DNA from 4 places in the Cohaesibacter gelatinilyticus genome. Region 1 is predicted to be linked to each of the others. Evidence: predicted binding sites of a transcription regulator. Region 1 holds the regulator's gene; each other region holds the start of a gene.
The links. Region 1 encodes LexA, which represses DNA repair genes until DNA is damaged. Its sites were predicted from a motif close to TGTTCNNNNTGTGTTCNG; they were not measured.
Positions count from the first base shown of each region.

Region 1 (5,334 bases):
TTGTTGTTGATCCGTCGTGCGAAAGAACCGAAGTTTCAAGCAGGTGATCGAATTGAAGCATGGGCAAGACTTATCCCCCTACAAAGACAAGCTTTTCCGGGTAGTTTTGATTATGGACGTTACCTTTGGGCAAGACAGATTGGCGGACAAGGTTATTTGGGTCGAAGGGTGAAACTGCTTGCTGATGGAGCTGGGGCCACCAACATCTCACTGTGGCTGGATGTATGGATGAGGATTGAGCAAGTGCGGTCCAATATGGCGAGCTATTTGTTTGCCCATATGGAGGTAGGGCCTGCTGGTCTTGCATCTGCATTGGTTGTCGGGAAACGTGATTACCTGACCGTTGAGACCAAAGATGCTCTACGCCTCTCTGGGCTTGCTCATATTCTTGCAATATCCGGACTGCATATGGCTCTTGTGACCCTGACGATCTTTGGTGGGGTTCGTTTGGCTGGTAGCTTTATTGAACCGTTGGTTTTGCGTTACGATATTAAGAAATTGGCTGCTTGGGCTGCTCTGCTGGCTGCAACTTGTTATTTGGTTCTGTCGGGACATGGCGTGGCAACCATTCGAGCCTATGTGATGATGGTCATTTTTCTAGGTGCTATTTTGGCTGGGCGCCCAGCACTGACGATGCATAATGTGGCTCTAGCCTTGATTATTCTTGTTCTGTTTCAACCGTTTTCAATTGTCGAGCCAGGCCTGCAAATGTCATTTGGTGCTACTGTAGCACTTATAGCAGGCTATCGGTCTTTGGAAGGAATGACGAAATGGAGAGCTTGGGGTGGAAGGTTTGCAGGAAATGTTCGGGATGATTTCAATCGCCAGATAGAACGCCAAGGCAGCGTGATCCATCGTGGTGTCATGCAGATTGTGCGTTGGTTTGCGGGGCTTTGCATCACTGCATTATTGGCGGGTTTAGCCACCACACCGTTTTCAATTGCTTTTTTCCATCAAATGGCACCTATGGGATTGATAGCCAACCTAATGGCGATGCCGATTTTAAGCTTGATTGTGATGCCTTCTGCTTTGATTTCCGCACTGTTGATTCCAGTTGGATTACAGCAATGGTCATTGGCTGTGATGGAATGGGGACTGGAGCAAATCATATATGTTGCCCAATGGGTTGTTGATATATCTCCGCAGATTGCATTGTTGGTAGCTGGGCCAGCGGGATTGGCATTGGCAAGTGCCGTAATATTGACGTCTATCGCAATTCATCCCAACCGATTGGCAGTTGGGGCGTCGCTTATTGCTGGGGCAGGGCTGTTGGTATTCAATCAATTACAAATGCAACCTGATATCTGGATTGCTGAAAATGGAAGATCAATAGCAGTACGTGATGGCAAGGGGCATTGGGTTTTTGCTGGTATCAAGGAGGACCGTTTTCTGGCACAAGCTTTATTGAAGGCAGATGGAGACACTCGGGCCTTGCCATCCATCGCTACTCGCAATCAGAATTCACCGGCGATCGGCGACGCATCAGGAGAGGTGCGATGCGATGGAGATGCATGCCGTCTCAATGTTTCTTCTAATGGGCTGCAATGGGCTGCCGAGCCGAAAAGAGAAGTTTGGAGCGTTTCACTGATAAAGACCATGCGGGCATTTGCCGAAGAATGTGCTGTTTCAGATATCGTGATCTCAGCTCTGCAGGTGCCGGAAAGCTGTAGCCGACCGCTTTTGGTTGTTGACAAATATCGCCTCAAGCAACACGGCAGCCATTTTCTCTGGCTGCCTCGAAGTGATGCAAGTGACCGCGCAGCAAGGTATTCAGGAGAGTTGGAGCGGAAGGAGAAGCTTGTCAGTTACTCAAGCGCTCCGAATATGGTCAAGAACGACCAGCCAGTCGTCCATCGAGCTGGAAATTTGTCGGCAAACTGGCTGGTTTGGCCAGATCCCGATCTGAAACAAGTCTGGCATTTGCCTTCCGGAACTGTTTCTAAGTTGAAAATAAAGTCTTCTCAGCCTTATGCTGGTCGACCTTGGCAGAAAACAACAATATCTGAGAATGATTAGGTGTCGCTACATAAGGAATGGCTTCTGTCAGATAGCTGAACAAAATGTTTCGAGTTTTTTGATGTCAATCATACCTAAAACTGCGTGATCTGTATTGGGAGGAAACAAACCACGCAGGATTGAGAGGCAAATCCTCAAAAGATCTATAGACCTTAATACTGACGCATCAAGCCAACCAGTTTACCTTGTACGCGTACCCGATCTGGACCAAAAATACGTGTCTCATAGGCAGGGTTGGCGGCTTCCAGAGCAATGGAGGCTCCCTTCTTCCGAATCCGTTTCAAGGTTGCTTCTTCTTCATCTACGAGTGCGACGACGATCTCTCCTGAGGAAGCATCATCGGATTTTTTGATGACAACCGTATCACCATCCAGAATACCAGCTTCAATCATGGAATCTCCGCGCACTTCCAGTGCAAAATGTTCGCCACCACGAAGCATTTCAACCGGGACAGAAATTGTATGAGACTGGTTTTGGATGGCCGAAATCGGAACCCCGGCAGCGATACGACCCATGACAGGAACGGCAACACCTGATGTATTTTCATCATTGGAGGGAGCACTGGATTCTGGTGCCGGAGTACGCAGCTTTCCAAGCCCTCCTTCAACAACGCTGGGTGAGAAACCCTTTGTGGTTTTGGCAAGGCTGGGAGAATTGGCCTCTGGGAGCTTCAAAACTTCCAAAGCACGGGCACGATTTGGTAGACGGCGAATAAAGCCACGTTCTTCCAGCGCGGTGATCAATCGATGAATACCGGATTTCGAACGTAGATCCAGCGCATCTTTCATCTCATCAAATGATGGAGGAACGCCGGATTCCTTTATCCGTTCATGAATGAACATGAGCAATTCATGTTGCTTTCGAGTCAGCATTTTCCTCTCCCAATAATATTGCACCATATATCACGAGTTTTCATTGATGAAACATCATTCACTGGTCAAAACCCAAGACATCACACACTGGCCAAGGTGCGTCGAAACTTCGAGAATATTTAGGTCGTGAATATTCGTTTCCAACAAACAATCACTGAGCTGTATTCCCTTAGAGACTCACTTGGCACAAATCACGAACAAAATATAGCTGTTCTTGCTGTGTTCCGCAAGTTCTTTCGCCTTGCGGCCAAAAGAGGAGCTGCCCATTATCGCTTAAACCCATCGTATTTTTAAAAGCCGACGGCTTTGCGGAGCATGTTCATGGCAACGATTATCAGGAAAACCGCAAAGACCCGTTTGAGCGGTTTGGGATCCAACGCATGAGCCAACTTTGCTCCATATGGAGTGGTGATCAGCGTCATGGCGATGATGATGAAAAAGGCTGGCAGGTTGATGGCACCGATCGTGAAAGGAGGTCGAACCGTCTGCGCGATATCGACCATCATAAAACCAGGAAGCGAGGGCACTGAGATAGCAAGGCCGAAGCCCGCTGCGGTTGCCACAGCACGGTGAATGGCAACATTATGCAAGCTCATGAGTGGAACTCCCAAGCTACCTCCGCCAATGCCCATGAGCACCGACAGGAAACCCAATATCGATGCGAGAATGCTGCGCAAGATGCCAGTCGGCATCTGCTCGGCAATTTGCCAACTCTGACGACCAAAGCCGAGATAGAGGCCGACCAGGATACCAAGTCCGCCGAAAATAGCTTGCAACACGTCTGAACGAAGTTCAGAGGCGGTGAAGCCACCGATGATCGCACCTACTGAGATGAAGATGGACCAGATCTTCAGGATATCCCAATCCACCGCTCCTTTTTTGTGATGGGAATGGAGCGAACGGATGGATGTCACAACGATTGTGGCGAGCGATGTACCAAGGCAAAGCTGCATGACTTGATCACCACCATATCCCAGTGATGAGAAAAGATAGAAGAAGGCTGGAACCAGCACGATACCTCCGCCTACGCCCAAAAGGCCCGCAATAACACCGGCAAAGGCTCCTATTGCCAGCATGAAGGCAAGGAGGGGGAGATAGCTGCTTATTGTTTCCATGAGAGTTTCCGTATGGCCACTTGGTCGGTTGCGTGGAGAATAGTGTTAAATCAGAGGTCGGAAAAGAGCTGGCCGAAGCCGGGGAGTTGACCCTTTATACCTACAGATCGAAGACAATTCCACATACTGGCCTTATTACTGCAAACTGCTTGTTTATCTATCAATCAAGGGAACTCGTTCGTGTGTCTGACTGATTAATATGTCCGGTGTTTGGGCCTCTAATCTTGAGACTGCGGAATATGTGAATGGTGTTTTTGAACGCCTGAAAGGACGAAATTGGTCTAATGGAGAAATTTGATCTTCGATTAGTCTGCGAACTCGGTTATTCTTTTTACAATCATTTATTTCGAAGCAGAGCCTATCGCTCTTCGTATGTGGCAATTGTTTCATAATTGCCTACTTGCGCTTGTTTTGATCAGATTGCCGAACTTCGGTATTTGAAATTTTATAAGAACCAAAAGCGGGGATAGCCCGTCCTAGAGATGTTGAAATATTTTGGGAGATTTTAGTCATGGATATTCGAAATGGTTTGAAACATCATTTGCGCCATGCTCCGCTGCCCCTGATATTTTGTCTGTCTGTATTAGCGACGCCTGTTGCACATTCGGAAGAGGTGAAATGGCGCTTGCCCAAGCTCTCGTCTCCTTCCAGCCCGGGTGCGACTGGTGCGGAACAGCAGACAGATGGGGAGGGGTATGAGATTTTTGCCGCTGGCGGCGCGTCGCTTTTGGAACCGAGCATTCGGCCTCAAGCGCGTTTGTTCAAAGGCGCTAGCGCAGCCACATCGGGCTTTTCCGGTTCTTATATAAGATTACCACTTGTTGCTCCTGGTGAGACACCAGAGGTGAATGCGTCGCCGGAAATGCGATTCATTGATCCAAATGGTGCGTCAGTCACGCTTTTGGGTCTGGATAATATGGAGGCGGCGATGGTTGCGCAGGAGATCAAACGTCGCCCTTATGATCAAATTCTGGCCAAGGATGTTGGGCAGGTATTTGGTCTGGCCATGGATGATGCAAAAGATCCAAGCCTCTTTATTGCTGCGGCATCTGCTTATGGCCTTCCAATCGTTGGAGGGGATGAGAATGGTGATGGCGTTGAAGATCGTCTATTCTCTGGCCAGGAGGGCGCTCGTTTCATGGATGCACTCTTTGGTTCCAATCCTGAGAGCGGTCCTGGCACCATTTATCGTGTTGATGGCACCACAGGCCAGATTGAGGTCTTTGCCAATATTGAACTGGATGGGGTGAAAAATTCCGGCCCTGGCCTTGGGCAAGTGGCTTATGATCCGGTCAGTCGTCAGATCTTTGTCTCCGATCTGGATACCGGCA
Region 1 covers NZ_OBEL01000001.1:1,449,132-1,454,465, reverse strand. Annotated here, with positions in the region: gene CRO57_RS06490 (ComEC/Rec2 family competence protein) at 1-2,016, shown strand, start outside; gene lexA (transcriptional repressor LexA) at 2,169-2,888, opposite strand; gene CRO57_RS06480 (sulfite exporter TauE/SafE family protein) at 3,179-4,003, opposite strand; gene CRO57_RS06475 (NHL repeat-containing protein) at 4,515-5,334, shown strand, end outside.

Region 2 (5,334 bases), on a different contig from region 1:
TAACAGATGAGCCCTTAAATTCGCCTTATTATCGCCCTTATATCCGGCAGGGTGCAAATTGTTAACCATATTGAGGGAAAACTGAGGCAAGTAGAAAATGGCGTTGTGGGGGCTCGGGTTTTATAATTCGGGGTCTGTTGCCAGTCTTTATTATTTGGAAGATTGGATAAGACGTTGCCGCTTTGCAGGCATACCGCTCACTGGCGACATTGGGGGTTTTTATGGGTTTGATCAATCAATTTGCGGCTGCCAAATCAGCCAGAGTCGAGATGCAACAAATGGCCCGAAATGAATATGCACGTCAATCCGCAATTAACATCTCCAAGATGGAGATGCGATCTGCAAGGCTGGTTTGTTCCATGCTGGTTGCAGGACTGGCATGGATAGGGCAGGAAGTTTCTGCCAATGCTGCTGACGTCAAAGCCAGTTTTGGTATGTCCATCGCCGGGATTCCGGTTGGCAAGGGCGGCGTCAGCGCAACGATCAAAGGTCGGAATTATACGATTGACGGGTTTGCCAAAACCTCAGGTGTGTCTCGTATGTTCATTGATAGCAAGGGCCGTGCTGTCAGTAAGGGCCGCTTTCGCGGCGACAAGCTGATGCCAAGTTCCTATGCTTTGAATTCCAAGGAAAACAAAATTCGCAATGTCGTGCAGATCGCCATGCGCTCCGGCAATGTGAAGGATTTCTCTGCATCTCCTCCGCCATCCAAGGTCTCGGATCGGATTCCTTTGAAGCGAGTTCATACACGCGGTATTGTTGATCCGCTAAGCGGCCTGTTACTATCGACCAAGTCTTTGAAGGATCGTGTTGGCAAGAGCGTCTGCAATCGCACGGTTCGCATGTTTGACGGTCGTTGGCGTTACAATATCGAGCTTTATTACAAAGGTAAGCAGGATGTGCGGGCCAGCAACAAAAAGGGATATACAGGTCCCGTAACCAAATGCGGTGCACGGTTGCGCTTTGTTGCGGGGCATCGTCCGAATAAGAAAAGCACCAAATTCATGGAAAGAAACAAGGATTTGGAAGTCTGGTTCGTACCAGTTGGTAATGAACCAGTCGTTGCTGTCTATCGCTTGCAGATCGGCACCATGGTCGGTCGTCTGGTGTTGCAAGCCAGAAATTGGCAAGTGAACTGATTAGTTCTCCGATTTAATTTGAGATTGAAGGGACCTTCGGGTCCCTTTTTTATCTTAACGCTATTCCTGATTTTGCGATCAAAGCTCGAGACGGGCGCGCACTTTAATGCGTATCGTCCGTCAGAAAAGGAAGGATTTCCTTTTCTGGTGTCTTTTCCCAAAGCAATCTCTCAAGGATAAAAGAATTCGGCGGAAGCGTCGCGCTTCCTCCGGAATCAGATAAGCGACCGCAGCTTACAAGATACGCCATCGAGCTTAAACGAGATGATAAGCATATCGACAGGGATGGTCCGTGCCCCTGCAGGCCGACGCACAAGCGTCGAATAACCTTGAGAGGAAATGTGTCCCAAAATGGGATCAATGGTTAATGAGCTTGTAGTAGCGTTCTGATATCTAGCTGAACTGGTTAATCAAGCTATCGATATTTCGTAGGCTTTTGAACAAAGTCATCTAAATCTAGTGTGAACAAATTATGAACTTGTATTGGTCAATGATTCGTGCCGAGTTTGTTCTCGCTGCGTTCAAAAAGTTAATGGGGATGATCATTTCTCTCGATCAATGAGTAACTTTTTGAAAAGATATTGTTGTTTCAGATTGGATCAGAGATATTAACAAAAATCGAGAGGATGGTGACGATCAGATGTTGCTGATAAGGAATTGATTGGGCCTTGTCTCAAGATCTGGTAGGATTGGTACTATTCCTTACAAAATGTGCTAGAAACAAAATGAGAACATAAAGGTGTCGCCGATTCGGCCCCGATTCGTTCCAGACTCGTTCCAAAAGTTAAAATTGGAGCTTGTTGAAGGACGTTTGCAAAGAGAGGGTGGAATTTGCAATACCCGGCTGATGTGATGTATCCCGCCTGAACATAGACACCCCAAGGTCATGGGCGCTCAATGAGTTTACGTCCTAAATAGTGATAAGATGACGAAGCGCAAAGATATTTCCTCTCCTTTTGAAAAATTGGCGAATTTGAAGATTGATCCGGTTAAGCCAAAGATCAGTCCGGATGCTGCCCGGTTGGTGGAACGTGCCAAGGAACATCAGCAGCAAGCGATGGATCAGAATTTTCGTCGCCCGGCTATGACCGCAAAAGCTGAGAAAAATGATATCGACCAGTTCGCTGCCAAGGCTTTTGGTGTGGAATTGTCTGATGAGACCTCTCTGACACCTGCGCACTTGGATGTGGCAAAGGGCAAGATCACCGCCGTTCTGGGCCCGACCAATACAGGCAAGACCCATATGGCGATCGAGCGGATGGTGGGACATTCCTCCGGTTTGATCGGATTGCCATTGCGGCTTTTGGCTCGTGAAGTCTATGGCAAGATTGTTGCCAAGGTGGGTAAGGAGCAGGTGGCACTGCATACGGGGGAGGAGCGGATTGTTCCTGCCAAGGCCCGCTATCATGTCTGTACAGTCGAAGCGATGCCCGCAAAAGCAGATGTCGCCTTTGTTGCTATTGATGAGATCCAGCTGGCGGCAGACTTTGAGCGTGGTCATGTCTTTACCGACCGACTGCTGCACCTGCGCGGGCGGGAGGAGACATTGCTGTTGGGTGCTGAAACGATGCGGCCCATGATTGAGCAGCTTTTGCCCCATGCAAATATCGTGACGCGTCCACGCATGTCGCAGTTGACTTATGCAGGAGCCAAGAAAGTATCCCGTCTGTCGCGTCGTTCTGCCATTGTCACCTTTTCTGTCAATGATGTTTATGCCATTGCCGAGCTGGTTCGTCGCCAGCGGGGCGGAGCCGCTGTGGTGATGGGCAGTCTTTCTCCCCGGACCCGTAATGCTCAGGTGGAATTGTTTCAGAATGGCGATGTGGATTATCTGATTGCGACGGATGCCGTCGGTATGGGGCTCAATCTGGACGTGGACCATGTGGCTTTTGCATCCGAGCAAAAATTTGATGGCTTCCAATATCGCCGTCTGACTGCAGCCGAACTGGCGCAGGTGGCCGGGCGTGCAGGACGTCATACGCGTGATGGCACCTTTGGGGTGACCGGGCGCGTGCAGCCCTTTGAGGATGAGTTGGTAGAGCAATTGGAATGTCACATCTTCCAACCGCTGAAATTACTGCAATGGCGCAACCGGATTCTGGATTTTTCTTCCTATCGATCTCTGATCAAATCCTTGGAAGAAGTTCCTAACAGGCAAGGATTGACGAAAGCCTTGCCTGCCAGTGATGTACAAGCGCTGGAATTGCTTTATAAAGATGTCACGATTAGACGACAGATTGGAGAAGAAGACAGTCTGCGTCTGTTATGGGATGTGTGCCAGGTACCTGACTATCGCAAGATAGCACCGACAAACCATGCGGAATTGATCGCCAAAGTCTTCACCCAGTTGCATAAACGTGGCCATTTGGCCACAGAATGGCTGTCTTCGCAGCTTTCTTTTGCAGATCGGACGGATGGTGATATTGACACATTGGCCAATAGAATTGCACATATCCGAACTTGGACGTTCATTGCGAATAAAAAGGGGTGGCTAGAGGATCCCTTTTTGTGGCAAGAACGAACCAGAGCTGTTGAAGATCGTCTGTCTGACGCTCTTCATGAGCGGTTAACCAAGCGCTTTGTAGATCGGCGCACAAGTGTATTGATGAAACGTCTGAGAGAAAAAGCAATGCTCGAAGCGGAAATTACTGCTACCGGTGATGTGCTGGTGGAAGGTCAGCATGTTGGACAATTGCAAGGATTTCGCTTTGCGCCCGATGTGAGTGCTGAAGGCCAGGATGCCAAAGCCATTCGCGCCGCAGCGCAGAAGGTCTTGTCTGTCGAATTCGAAAGCAGATCCGAAAGAATAGCGGGAGCGGCGAATGACCAGTTCCTGTTGTCTGGTGATGGTCTGTTGCGTTGGCAAGGTGCTCCTATCGCCAAGTTGGTTGCAGGTGATGAGGCATTGCGCCCGCGCCTGATGGTGCTGGCTGATGAAGGTCTGACTGGTGCAGCTCTGGATGCGGTTCAGTCTCGCATCAATTTATGGCTGACCAATCATATCAATCTTTTGCTTCAGCCATTGGTGGATCTGGCCAATACAGCCGAGCTGGAAGGCATTGCAAAAGGTCTGGCGTTCCAGTTGGTCGAGAATCTTGGTATTCTGGATCGCCGCTCGGTTGCCGAAGATGTCCGCGCACTTGATCAGGATGCCCGTGCTTCCCTGCGCAAGTTCGGCGTACGCTTTGGTGCCTATCATATTTATATTCCTGTTCTTCTGAAACCTGCCCCCAGCACGTTGCTCGTTATGATGTGGGCCTTGCAGAATGGTGGCTTGGATCAGGCTGGAATTGTTGAAGTACCGGCTTTGTCAGCTTCTGGACGTACTTCCATTCCGATTGATGAGAGCATCACGCCAGCGCTTTATAAGACTGTTGGCTTTGGCGTTTATGGCAAACGAGCCGTCCGTATCGATATTCTGGAGCGTCTTGCTGATCTCATTCGTCCGCTGCTTAGCTGGCGTCCAAGTGAAGAATCTCCGGAGCCGCCAGAAGGTGCAATGGAGCGTGGGTTCACCGTAACAGTGGCCATGACATCCCTGCTTGGTTGCGCTGGCGAAGATTTCTCCACAATTTTAAAGTCTCTTGGTTACCGGGTTGAACGCCGCAAAATCGAGGAAGAACCAAAATCTGAGGAAACTATTGCTTCTGAAACAAAGGTTGAAGACGAAGCCGCTGTAGCACCAGAAGCCGAAATTGAGTCCGCTGAGACGCTTGATGAAGCATCCACAGAAGCTGAAGCTGAAGTGGAAGAAGAAAAGTGGCTTGAAATCTGGCGTCCTGCTGGTCGCGGAGAGCGCAAGGGTCCTCGCCCTGCTGGGCGCAAAGGTGGTTTCAAGGATGCTGGCAAGGGCAAATTCGGCTCCAACCGTAATGGTGGCCGTGGTGAAGGTGGCAAAGGTCGCGGTAAGCCTGGCGAGAAATCCCGTAAGCCACAACGCTCCGCTGTACCTCGCAAGGAAAAAGTGGCCGACCCAGATTCCCCATTTGCTGCATTGGCTGCACTGAAAGCCAATATGGGACAGGACAAATAAGCCTTGGGGCTTGTTTGGGCATTCCATGCAGGACCCAACCGTCAAACTCCGGATTGATAAATGGCTTTGGTATGCCAGGGTTGCGAAAACGCGCACTCTGGCTGCCAAACTTGTGGGATCTGGTCATGTGCGAGTGAATAGTGAAAAGATTCTGGCTGCGAA
Region 2 covers NZ_OBEL01000009.1:4,668-10,001, reverse strand. Annotated here, with positions in the region: gene CRO57_RS22910 (DUF3108 domain-containing protein) at 222-1,139, shown strand; gene CRO57_RS22905 (helicase-related protein) at 2,065-5,172, shown strand; gene CRO57_RS22900 (RNA-binding S4 domain-containing protein) at 5,198-5,334, shown strand, end outside.
Region 2: the regulator LexA is predicted to act here: its motif matches at 1,856-1,873, upstream of CRO57_RS22905 (helicase-related protein).

Region 3 (5,334 bases), on a different contig from region 1:
CAAGCCGCAAAGCTTTTGACGAGGAAATTTGGCGAAACTAGGACAATTCGCGATCACACATAATTTGAGAAAGGCATTATTATGGTTAATGAAGCCTTAACAGGGCGTTCATCCAAAGCGTTTTGCCTATCAAATTGCAGTGAGAAAAAGGCTTTGAGAGCGTCTTGAGCGCTCCGCCGGCTATCCGGCGCGCCCCCACAGGCCCGGCAATTGAATATGTCCTTGAACCCATATGAAAGGACATATTCAAATGATCGGAGTCGCCGTGAGGGATCGAGTTTTAAAAATTGGCGCTTCGCAAAAAGCTTGTAATGAGCAATGAGGCGAAAATTCAGCTCTGATCGGCTTCAAAAGCAGCCTTCAATTGTGCGGGCATACGTCGCGGACGACCATCGCGGGAGATCACCACCACGGTCACCATGGCAGTGAACAGCGTCTCACCCGCACACATCACCCGTTGATCAAGGATCATGCGAGCGCCTTTGATGGCAGAAACCCGTGTCTCCACTTCAAGCAGATCATCAATGCGAGCGGGTTTGAGATAATCAATCTCCATATGCCGCACGGCAAAGGCAACACGTTCATCTTCGCTGCCTTCATCCAGTTCGTGATGATGAATACCAAGCATGCGAATATAGTCGGAACGCCCACGCTCGATGAAACGAAGAAAGGAGGCGTGATAGACGATGCCGGAAAAATCGGTATCTTCATAATAGACCCGTACCGGCAGAACATGACCAAACTCGGTCTTGCGGCCCGCCAAATCCGGCCATGGGCCAGCATTTTGATCAGGCATCATCAATCCCTTCGGCAAACAATCCCATTTGTGGCGCACCTTTGCCATTATCCGGAACCGCCAGTCCCAAATGGGCAAAGGCCTTGGCAGCCAGCAATCGCCCGCGAGGCGTACGCTGAATGAAACCCTGCTGAATGAGATATGGTTCGATGATCTCTTCGATGGCATCGCGTGGCTCCGAGAGAGCAGCAGCAATGGTCTCGATACCAACCGGTCCGCCACCGAAGGACGTGGCAATCAAATTGAGATAGCGTCGATCCAACGCATCCAATCCCTCATTATCGACTTCCAGCATCTGCAGCGCACGATCAGCAAGCTCTCGAGAAATTTCGCCACCAGCCTGCACAATGGCCACATCGCGCACACGGCGCAAAAGGCGACCAGCAATACGCGGCGTACCACGAGAACGGCGGGCGATCTCAATCGCACCGTCCTTTGTGATCGTCACACCCATCAAGCGTGCACCACGGGTGACGATATATTCCAGCTCTTCAACAGTGTAGAATTGCAACCGCACCGGAATACCAAAGCGATCCCGCAGTGGCGTGGTCAAAAGACCAAGACGCGTCGTCGCAGCAACTAGTGTGAATTTTGCCAGATCAATCTTCACCGAACGAGCAGCTGGTCCCTCACCAATGATCAGATCGAGCTGAAAGTCTTCCATAGCAGGATAGAGAATTTCCTCAACCGCCGGGTTCAAACGATGGATTTCGTCAATGAAGAGGACATCATTCTCTTCCAAATTGGTCAATAGCGCCGCCAGATCACCAGCCTTGGCAATCACGGGACCGGAGGTGGATTTGAAATTCACCCCCAACTCGCGCGAGACAATCTGCGCAAGTGTTGTCTTACCGAGGCCCGGAGGTCCCACGAACAACACATGATCCAATGCTTCCTTACGGGAGCGAGCAGCTTCAATGAAGATGGAGAGGTTGGCCCGCGCTTGCGCCTGGCCTACAAAGTCGTCCAGCATCTGCGGGCGCAACGCCCGATCCATCTCTTCTTTCTCACCGGAAGAAGAAACAAGACGCTCCGCATCTTCAATCATTGACTAAGCTCCTTCAACGCCAGACGGATCAAGGTCGCAGTACCGGTACCATCGCCTTCACGTTTGATGATGGTGGCAACTGCTGCGCTGGCCTGAACAGAACTATAGCCCAGATTGGTCAGCGCAGATACAGCTTCAGCCATCGCTTTTGGTGCAGCCGCTTGATCCATATCGGCTTGCAAATCAGAAACCGCACTATCAACCGCCGCCAAGCTCGGCGTCTTGTCTTTCAATTCAGTGACAATGCGCTGCGCGACCTTTGGCCCCACACCCGGAGTACGCGCCACCATCGCCTTGTCCTGTAGGGCAATGGCAGACTGAAGCTCGGAAATCTTCAATGTGGATAGGATCGCCAACGCCACTTTCTGCCCCACACCCTGCACTGTGGTCAGCAGCCGGAACCAGTCACGCTCCAAAGCGGTGGCAAATCCAAACATCTTCAGCTGATCTTCACGGACATGCATTTCAATCAGCACACTGGCCGCTTCTCCAACGGATGGCAAAGCCTGCAAGGTCTGGTTGGAGCAATGCACTTCATAGCAGACGCCATTCACGTCCACGAGCACATAGCTGTCTGCATATTCATCAATCAGGCCTTTGAGCTTGCCAATCATGTCTGTCTCTCCTGATAATCAAACCAATTCTTACGATTTCTACGTCATTGGAGTTGGTTTGATTTCCATTCTTCAGCGAGCCCTCATCCGAAAAGTGCTGCAACTTTTCGGGGGCACGCTCTATGCAAATTTCAGCTTGTTTGCCTTGCGCTGATGCGCGTGGCAAATGGCAATCGCCAGAGCATCCGCGGCATCTTCGCTATCGAACGTCGCCTTGGGCAGAAGCATTTTCACCATGGTCTGGACCTGGTTCTTGTCGGCATGACCCACACCAACCACAGTCTTCTTCACCGCGTTGGGAGCATATTCTGCCACCGGCAAATGCAATTGCGCGGGTGCCAGCAATGCAACAGCACGGGCCTGGCCCAATTTAAGGGTCGCGCCAGCATCCTTATTCACAAAGGTCTGCTCTACCGCGACCTCGTCCGGTGTATATTGCTCCAGCACTTTCATGATACCGGTATGCAGATCCAGCAGGCGTATCGCCAGCTCATCCTTGTTATTGGAAGTGATCAGGCCAGAGCCCACAAAAGTAAGGCGATTGGAGACCATTTCAATGGCTCCCCAGCCGGTACGGCGTAGCCCCGGGTCAAACCCAATGATTCGAACAGCTTGATTCATCATGAATTCTGATTAACGCAGAAATATGAACAATACCAGAACAAAACCAATGGCCGAACAAAAAACCCCGACCAGATGGCCGGGGTTCTGAATTCTCCAACGAAGTACTAGCTCTTAACCGAGAGACGCAATCACTTCTTCGCTCATGGTGAAGTTGGAATAGACATTCTGTACGTCATCATCATCTTCCAGAGCATTCATCAATTTCATGATGGTGGCAGCCTTTTCAGCATCCACATCAATCTCATTCTGTGGCTTCCAGATAGCCTTCTGAGATTCAGCAGCCTGACCGAGAGCTTCTTCCAGAGCTTTACCAACTTCGATCATGTCTTCAAACGCTGTATAAATGGTGTGACCATCTTCATCGCTCTGCACATCATCGGCACCGGCTTCAATCGCTGCTTCCATGATGCTGTCTTCATCACCAGCGTCTGCCGGATAAACCAGCTCGCCAACGCGATCAAACATGAAGGCAACGGAACCGGTCTCGCCAAGGGTGCCACCATTTTTGGAGAAAGCAGCGCGCACATTGGAAGCAGTCCGGTTACGGTTATCGGTCAGAGCTTCCACAACAACGGCGGTGCCGCCTGGACCATAGCCTTCGTAACGCACTTCATCAAAGTTATCCGCATCACTGGAATCGGCTTTCTTGATGGCGCGGTCAATATTGTCCTTAGGCATGGACTGGCCGCGAGCGTTCTGGATGGCCAGACGCAGACGTGCGTTGGAATCTGGGTCAGGACCACCCATTTTTGCAGCAACGGTGATCTCTTTGGAAAGCTTGGAGAACAACTTGGAGCGCTTGGCGTCCTGAGCGCCTTTGCGATACATGATGTTCTTAAATTTGGAATGTCCTGCCATGACGTTTGAAATCCATGTCTTGTCATTGAAGCCGCTTTTGAAAAACCAAAAGCGCTATTTGCCTGTGGTGATCGCACAAATCCCCCACTCAGATCAAGTCAGGGCACCGCAAGCACCATTATTTTTCCCAGAAAGACGGTATATGCTGCGATAAATGTCCACCAATCCGCAACGGCTCCACCGCCACGGCCAAACCGGTCGCATCATCGGTGTCCACTGCCACACCACACAAGGTTGGATCGCCAAGCGATGGCGTGAAGCGCGACGCAGGCACTTTGCGAAGGAAACGCTGCACCGGCTCTTCCTTTTCCATCCCCAAAACGGAATCATAATCACCGCACATACCAGCATCGGACATATAAGCAGTGCCCTGCGGCAAAACACGATGATCAGCCGTTGGAGAATGAGTATGAGTTCCAACCACAAGACTCACTCGGCCATCAAGGAAATGCCCCATGGCCTGTTTCTCGGACGTTGCTTCAGCATGAAAATCGAGAATGATAGCGTCGGCAAAATCACCCATCGGGCAGGCCGCCAGCTCTTTTTCGACCGCTGCAAATGGGCAATCCAGTGGGTCCATATAGATCCGGCCCATGGCATTCATCACCAAAACATTAGCGCCATTGCGGGCCTGATAAAGATTGGCACCCTTGCCTGGCACACCAGCTGGATAATTGGCCGGACGCAGAAATGCAGGCTGCCGCTCGCAAAAGACCAAAGCTTCGCGCTGATCCCAGGCATGGTTGCCCGTGGTGACCGCATCCGCTCCCGCATCAATCAACTCTTGCAGAATTTTCTCGGTGATACCGAAGCCAGCCGCTGCATTCTCTCCATTGATCACGACAAAATCGAGACCATAACGCTCGATCAGACCCGGCAGATTTTCCAAAACCACAGTTCGACCGGCACGGCCAACAATATCGCCAATGAACAACAGACGCATCAGACAGCTTTCTATAGCAGTAGAGAACAGGACCAAAAGGGTCCTTAAGCGAGATTAGATGACACCCTGATCAGTAACAATCCAATCCAAAGCTTGGTCATAGCGCCCAACTGGCACCCTGTCCACCTCTTGCATGGCATATGCCAAACCAATCAGCAGGGGCCGGGCACCTGTTTGCTCAGAAGCACTGATATAGCGATCATAAAAACCACCACCATAACCCGCCCGTTGCCTCGATAGATCAAAAAGTGAAAGCGGCATGATCAAACAATCTGGAGTGACAGACATCGCTTCCTGTGCGGGCCCCATACTGCCATAGCCTGCTGGCTCCAGCTGATCACCCTCTTGCCAGAAACGAAATTCCATGGCGGTCTCACTCACGACTACGGGGAGTGCGAGTTGATAAGACTGTGCTCGCAATGATGCCACAGGCAAAAGACAATCAATCTCG
Region 3 covers NZ_OBEL01000006.1:309,406-314,739, forward strand. Annotated here, with positions in the region: gene ybgC (tol-pal system-associated acyl-CoA thioesterase) at 332-799, opposite strand; gene ruvB (Holliday junction branch migration DNA helicase RuvB) at 789-1,844, opposite strand; gene ruvA (Holliday junction branch migration protein RuvA) at 1,841-2,458, opposite strand; gene ruvC (crossover junction endodeoxyribonuclease RuvC) at 2,579-3,079, opposite strand; gene CRO57_RS21015 (YebC/PmpR family DNA-binding transcriptional regulator) at 3,194-3,940, opposite strand; gene CRO57_RS21020 (TIGR00282 family metallophosphoesterase) at 4,059-4,883, opposite strand; gene CRO57_RS21025 (5-formyltetrahydrofolate cyclo-ligase) at 4,938-5,334, opposite strand, start outside.
Region 3: the regulator LexA is predicted to act here: its motif matches at 3,105-3,122, upstream of ruvC (crossover junction endodeoxyribonuclease RuvC).

Region 4 (5,334 bases), on a different contig from region 1:
CTCTACCAGCAAAACATGCAGCTTATCAGAGGTTTCCTTGTCATGTTGTTCTGCTTCGCTCTCGGTCGTGATTGGAGCAGATGGTTTTTCATCTGCGGGTTCGACCCCTTCCGATGCTGTATGAACAGCTGCTTCGCCTTGCAAGCCAGCCCAGAGAGAGGATTTGCGCACCGGCTTTACAAGATAGCTGGTCATGCCCGTCTCACGCATCTGAGCGATCATGGAACGCTCGGACGGCTCAATCAGCACAATACGTCGACGGGGAAGGGGACGTGTCAATATTCCGGTAATCTCCGGATCAAAAACATCAAGGATTTTCTGGCTCCGCTCCGAATCAGCACCATTGATCAGGATATGATCTGGTGCAAGATTGTTATCTTCCTGTGCGATCCATTGCTGACTGGTCAGGGAATGAAAGCTCAAGCCCCAATCCTGACAATAAGAGCGAAAAGCCAGCTCATCAGCAGAAGTGAGATCGATGCCAAGCAAGCTTTTCCCTTTCAGCGGTTTGGCGTTGTCTTCTGTTTCTTCCTGTGCCAAAGCCGCTACGGGAAGATAAAGACTGAAGAGGCTTCCCTTACCAGGCGTACTGGAAGCCATCAGATCACCTTGCATCAACTGGGCCAGATGACGGGAAATGGCCAGCCCCAATCCTGCCCCATCATGACGACGGCTACGCCCGGTATCGATCTGCTCGAACTCCTCAAACAAACGCTCAAGCTCATCTACCTCAATGCCAATGCCAGTATCGCGCACAGAGAAATGCAGCAAACTTTGCTCCAGATCCAACTCCTTGCCAAGAAGCTCATGCGCCTGAGCGGGGAGGCAAAGTTCCAGTGAGATATTGATGGCACCGCTGTCGGTAAACTTGATGGCATTGCCCAGGAGATTGATCAGAATCTGACGCACGCGCACAGGATCCAGCAAGACTTTTTCCGGCAGATCCGGCGCCATCCAACTTGCAATGGACAGGCCTTTTCCCTGAGCATTGGGTGCCAGCAATTCAGCAACTTCCTCAACGATCTGGATGGGTGATGTCCAGTCTTCTTTCAAGGTCAACTTGCCGGCTTCAACACGTGAGAGATCCAGCACATCATTGACCAGCGAGAGAAGGGAAGATCCGGATTGACGCAGAGCCTGAACATAACTGATCTGTTCTGGGTTGAGTTCCGTTTGTTCCAGCAAATTAGCCATGCCGATCACGCCATTCAATGGTGTGCGCATTTCGTGGCTGATGGTTGCAAGAAAACGTGACTTGGCTTCACTTGCTGCCTCTACACGTTTATAGGCAGTGATATCGCGGGCAATGATCAGTCGCAAGGTTTCCTTGCGTTGCGCAGAACGCATCAAGGTCTCCGTCCAGCGGAACCAGCGTGGCCCTTGTGTGGTTTCGATGAGTTTTTCATGAAGCAGGGTGTCGTTGAGCTGACCTTGCGAATATTGGCGAATATCGGATCGCTCACGATTTTGTTCCTGCATGGCTCCTGCATCTTCAACAAGATGATCCGGATCCATATCGACCAGACTGCCTTCTTCACATTGGAACGGTATTTCCTTGTCACCCCGATCGAACCAATCATCGAAAGCCTTGTTGGCGAAATGGATGGTTCCGTCATCTCCTTGCTGGATGATGATGTCTCCTTGACGATTGAGAAGCGCGTTATATTTCAGCTCAGCCTCGCGCAATTCCCAGTTCTGATCATGGAGCTTCTCCAGCTCGCTATCCAGCAAGTTCAGATGACTGGATAGATCCAGTTCCACTTGCTCATTTTCATGGTCTTGTTCGGTCGTTTGAACGGAAACAGGAAGAGGAGCTTGATGTTGTCCGATCAGAAGCGTGACCAGAATGCCGACAAGTGCCCACAATAAACCCGCAACAAAGCCAAGTTTCGGCGTTATCCAGAAAAGTCCAACCCCAATAAGAAAAAGCAGGGCAGTCAGCAAAACCAATAGAAAGGGACGGGCCTGAAGCCAGACCATGATATTGGCCACAGCAGATCGCTGCTCGCCCTCAAGCTTCGGCTCTTCATGAATTGGATCGGAACTATTGGTCATTAAGCACTAGAAGCTCTGGCTATGATGGATCAAATTTCTTCCGTCATAGCACAGATCTGTGACCAAAACCTTGATCGCTGAGCTGTATGCTCCTACCAATATCAAGCCATGGTCAGCGATGTACTGGATGTCATTCGATAGGAGAGCGCCTCAGCGATGTCTTCTTTACCTGGTTGCTCCCGCTCAGCCAGATCCGCCAAGGTACGCGCTACTTTCAGAACCCGATGATAGCCACGAGCAGAGAGTGACATACTGGTTGCTGCCAAACGCAGCAGATCCATGGCACCTTCGCTCGGTATGGTCACCTGCTCGATCAGGCTGGCCGGACATTGCGCATTGGTCAGAACATCCGGACGACCTTTGGCGCTATAACGTTCTTTCTGGATGGCACGGGCTTTGGCAACACGTAAGGCCACCTCTTTGGAGCCTTCCTTGGGCGGAGGCAACATAAGATCTGTGGCTGAAACCGCTGGAACCTCGATCCGCAGATCAATACGATCCATCAAAGGACCAGAAATCCGAGCCTGATAGTCAGCGGCACATCTGGGACCGCGTTTGCAAACGAAACCCGGCTCCCCAGCATGGCCACAGCGACAAGGATTCATGGCCGCAATCAATTGTATTTGAGACGGATAGCTAACCCGATGATTTGCACGGGAAATAGAAACCTCGCCGCTTTCAATCGGTTGGCGCAGACTATCCAGCACTTGCGGAGAGAATTCCGGCAATTCATCCAAAAACAGGATGCCATTGTGAGCAAGCGCCACTTCTCCCGGTTTGGCACGCGCACCGCCACCGACCATTGCCGCCATGGAAGCAGAATGATGGGGTGAGCGGAAGGGGCGCGCATTTGAGAGCTGACCTTGCGGTAACAGCCCCGCCATGGACTGGATCATGGAAACGTCCAGCAATTCCTTTGGCGTCAAAGGCGGCAAAATGGTCGGAAGGCGCGACGCCAGCATGGATTTTCCCGAACCTGGAGGGCCAACCATTACCATGTTATGCCCGCCACTGGCAGCGACTTCCAAGGCCCGCTTGGCGACTTCCTGCCCTTTGATATCAGAAAGGTTCAACTTATTGTCTTTAGCTTGTCGAATGGCCGCCTTGGGTCGGGAGAGAACCTGTTGACCTTTGAAATGGTTAGCAAGCGAGATCAAACTGGTTGGTGCGAGGATCGACATATCCGGATCCGCCCAAGCAGCCTCTGGTCCGCAATCTGATGGACAAATCAAACCCTCATCTCGCCCATTGGCAGCTATAGCTGCTGGCAAGACGCCAACGACGGAAGCGGTTCTGCCATCCAATGCCAATTCTCCCAAAATCAGATAATCATCCAGACAATCCGAGGGCAGGGCACCAATCGCCACCATCAATCCCAATGCGATGGGTAGATCAAAATGGCTGCCTTCCTTTGGCAAATCAGCCGGGGCCAGATTGATGGTGATGCGTTTTGGTGGCAATGCCAGACCGGACGCGGTGAGCGCCGCTCTCACACGCTCACGGCTTTCTGCTACCGCTTTGTCAGGTAAGCCGACGATGGTAAAAGCAGGAAGGCCGGGCGCAATCTGCACCTGTACATCCACCGGAATGGCGGTTACCCCCTGAAAGGAGACAGTCTGAACATGTGCAACCATGACAAGGCCTTTTGACGATAATCATTATTCATCACAACCTTAAAGGGATTTTCGTACCTTTTCAAGAACACATAGAGAACAAATACTGGCGTTTCAAACTTTGATATGGCAGAGTGAGGATATATTGGATGCGGAGAGAAAAATGGCTGAACCCATTCTATATTGGCAAATGGAAAGCCCAGTTGGATCACTGCTCATGGGCGGTGAGGGTGGTCAGCTCGATTTCCTGCATTTTCCGGAGAGTGCCCGCCGGCGTTTCATCGAGCCCGAATGGCATGAGGACCCAACCCCTTTTGCCGAAGTGCGCAATCAGCTATCTGCTTATTTTGCCAGGGAACTCACTGTCTTTGACGTGCCATACCGCCTTAATGGTTCAGATTTTCAAAAGGCAGTCTGGCAACAATTGGCTGCAATTCCATTTGGTGAAGTGAAATCTTATGGCGATATTGCACAAGCCTTAGGAGACAAGGGTGCAAGTCGAGCCGTTGGTATGGCCAACAATGCCAACCCTATTCCCATCATTGTGCCCTGTCACCGCGTGATAGGAGCGGATGGCAAGTTGGTCGGGTTTGGTGGCGGCATGGATACCAAGATCTGGCTACTTGAGCATGAAAGTATCGATCCACGCTCTGTTAAAAATCCCGATCAAATGAATTTATTTGGCTGATTTTTTCATTTTGTTAGAACCAAATCTGATTCCACCGCGTCCCACCCTGTGAAAGAACAATTTTGAGGGTTGAGGGACAAAATGACACAAATCACCCATATGTCGACAATCAAGGCACACACATTCGCGCTTGCTGCATTTGGGCTGCTTGCCCTTTCAAGTCCTGGACAAACCGCTACTTTCGAGAGTGCTTATGCAGGTTTTTGCGAAAAAATGAAAAGCTGTGCCATGGCCGAGATCAATAAGGTTCAAGGCATGAATGAAGCGATGAAAACACAAGCCACAATGATGATTGAAGGCATGTGCGCCAATGTTCGCCAAGACTTTACCTCAATCACCCAGCATCCAGCGCTGGAGCCTGCGGCTGTTGACTGTCTTAATTCCATGGCAGCATTGAGCTGCGAGGATTTATCAGGTCATCAGGGAGCCCAAACAACTCCTCAATGTACAGCACTGCAAACCAAGGCAGAAGCCATGGGCGCCAAGTTTGGGCAATAATTTCTCAACTTCATAACCAATTGATAGTCAGTTTTTTTCAGCAGCAAAAAGGCACCCGGGATGGTGCCTTTTATTTTTGATGAATTATATCTCTCACTCTATCCCTCTCACGGCTATTCCGGCCTTGGCCGGACCTCCGAGGGGCGCAGCCAAGCTGCGGTCGCTTATCAGCTCCCGGCGGAAGCGCGATGCTCCCGCCGAATTCTTTTTCCTTGAGAGATTGATTTGAGAAAAGGATCCGTAAAAGGAAAACGTCCCGTCTGGAGCTCTGATCGCAAGATCAGGAATAGCGTGAAGACGAATAACTTTCTACTCTTCGAGCAGATGTTCGTAGCGTTTGTCTGTGAGCGTTTTCATGAAAGCAACCAGAGCATTGATCCGCTTTTCATCCAGAGCCGGACCGGTGGTCAGCTCCTTGACATCCAAGGTTGCGGGCACTTCCGGTTTTCCCCATGTCTTACCCGTCTCCGGATTGATCTG
Region 4 covers NZ_OBEL01000003.1:271,143-276,476, reverse strand. Annotated here, with positions in the region: gene CRO57_RS15170 (PAS domain-containing hybrid sensor histidine kinase/response regulator) at 1-2,055, opposite strand, end outside; gene CRO57_RS15165 (YifB family Mg chelatase-like AAA ATPase) at 2,157-3,689, opposite strand; gene CRO57_RS15160 (methylated-DNA--[protein]-cysteine S-methyltransferase) at 3,832-4,356, shown strand; gene CRO57_RS15155 (hypothetical protein) at 4,438-4,854, shown strand; gene CRO57_RS15150 (cytochrome-c peroxidase) at 5,164-5,334, opposite strand, start outside.
Region 4: the regulator LexA is predicted to act here: its motif matches at 3,753-3,770, upstream of CRO57_RS15165 (YifB family Mg chelatase-like AAA ATPase).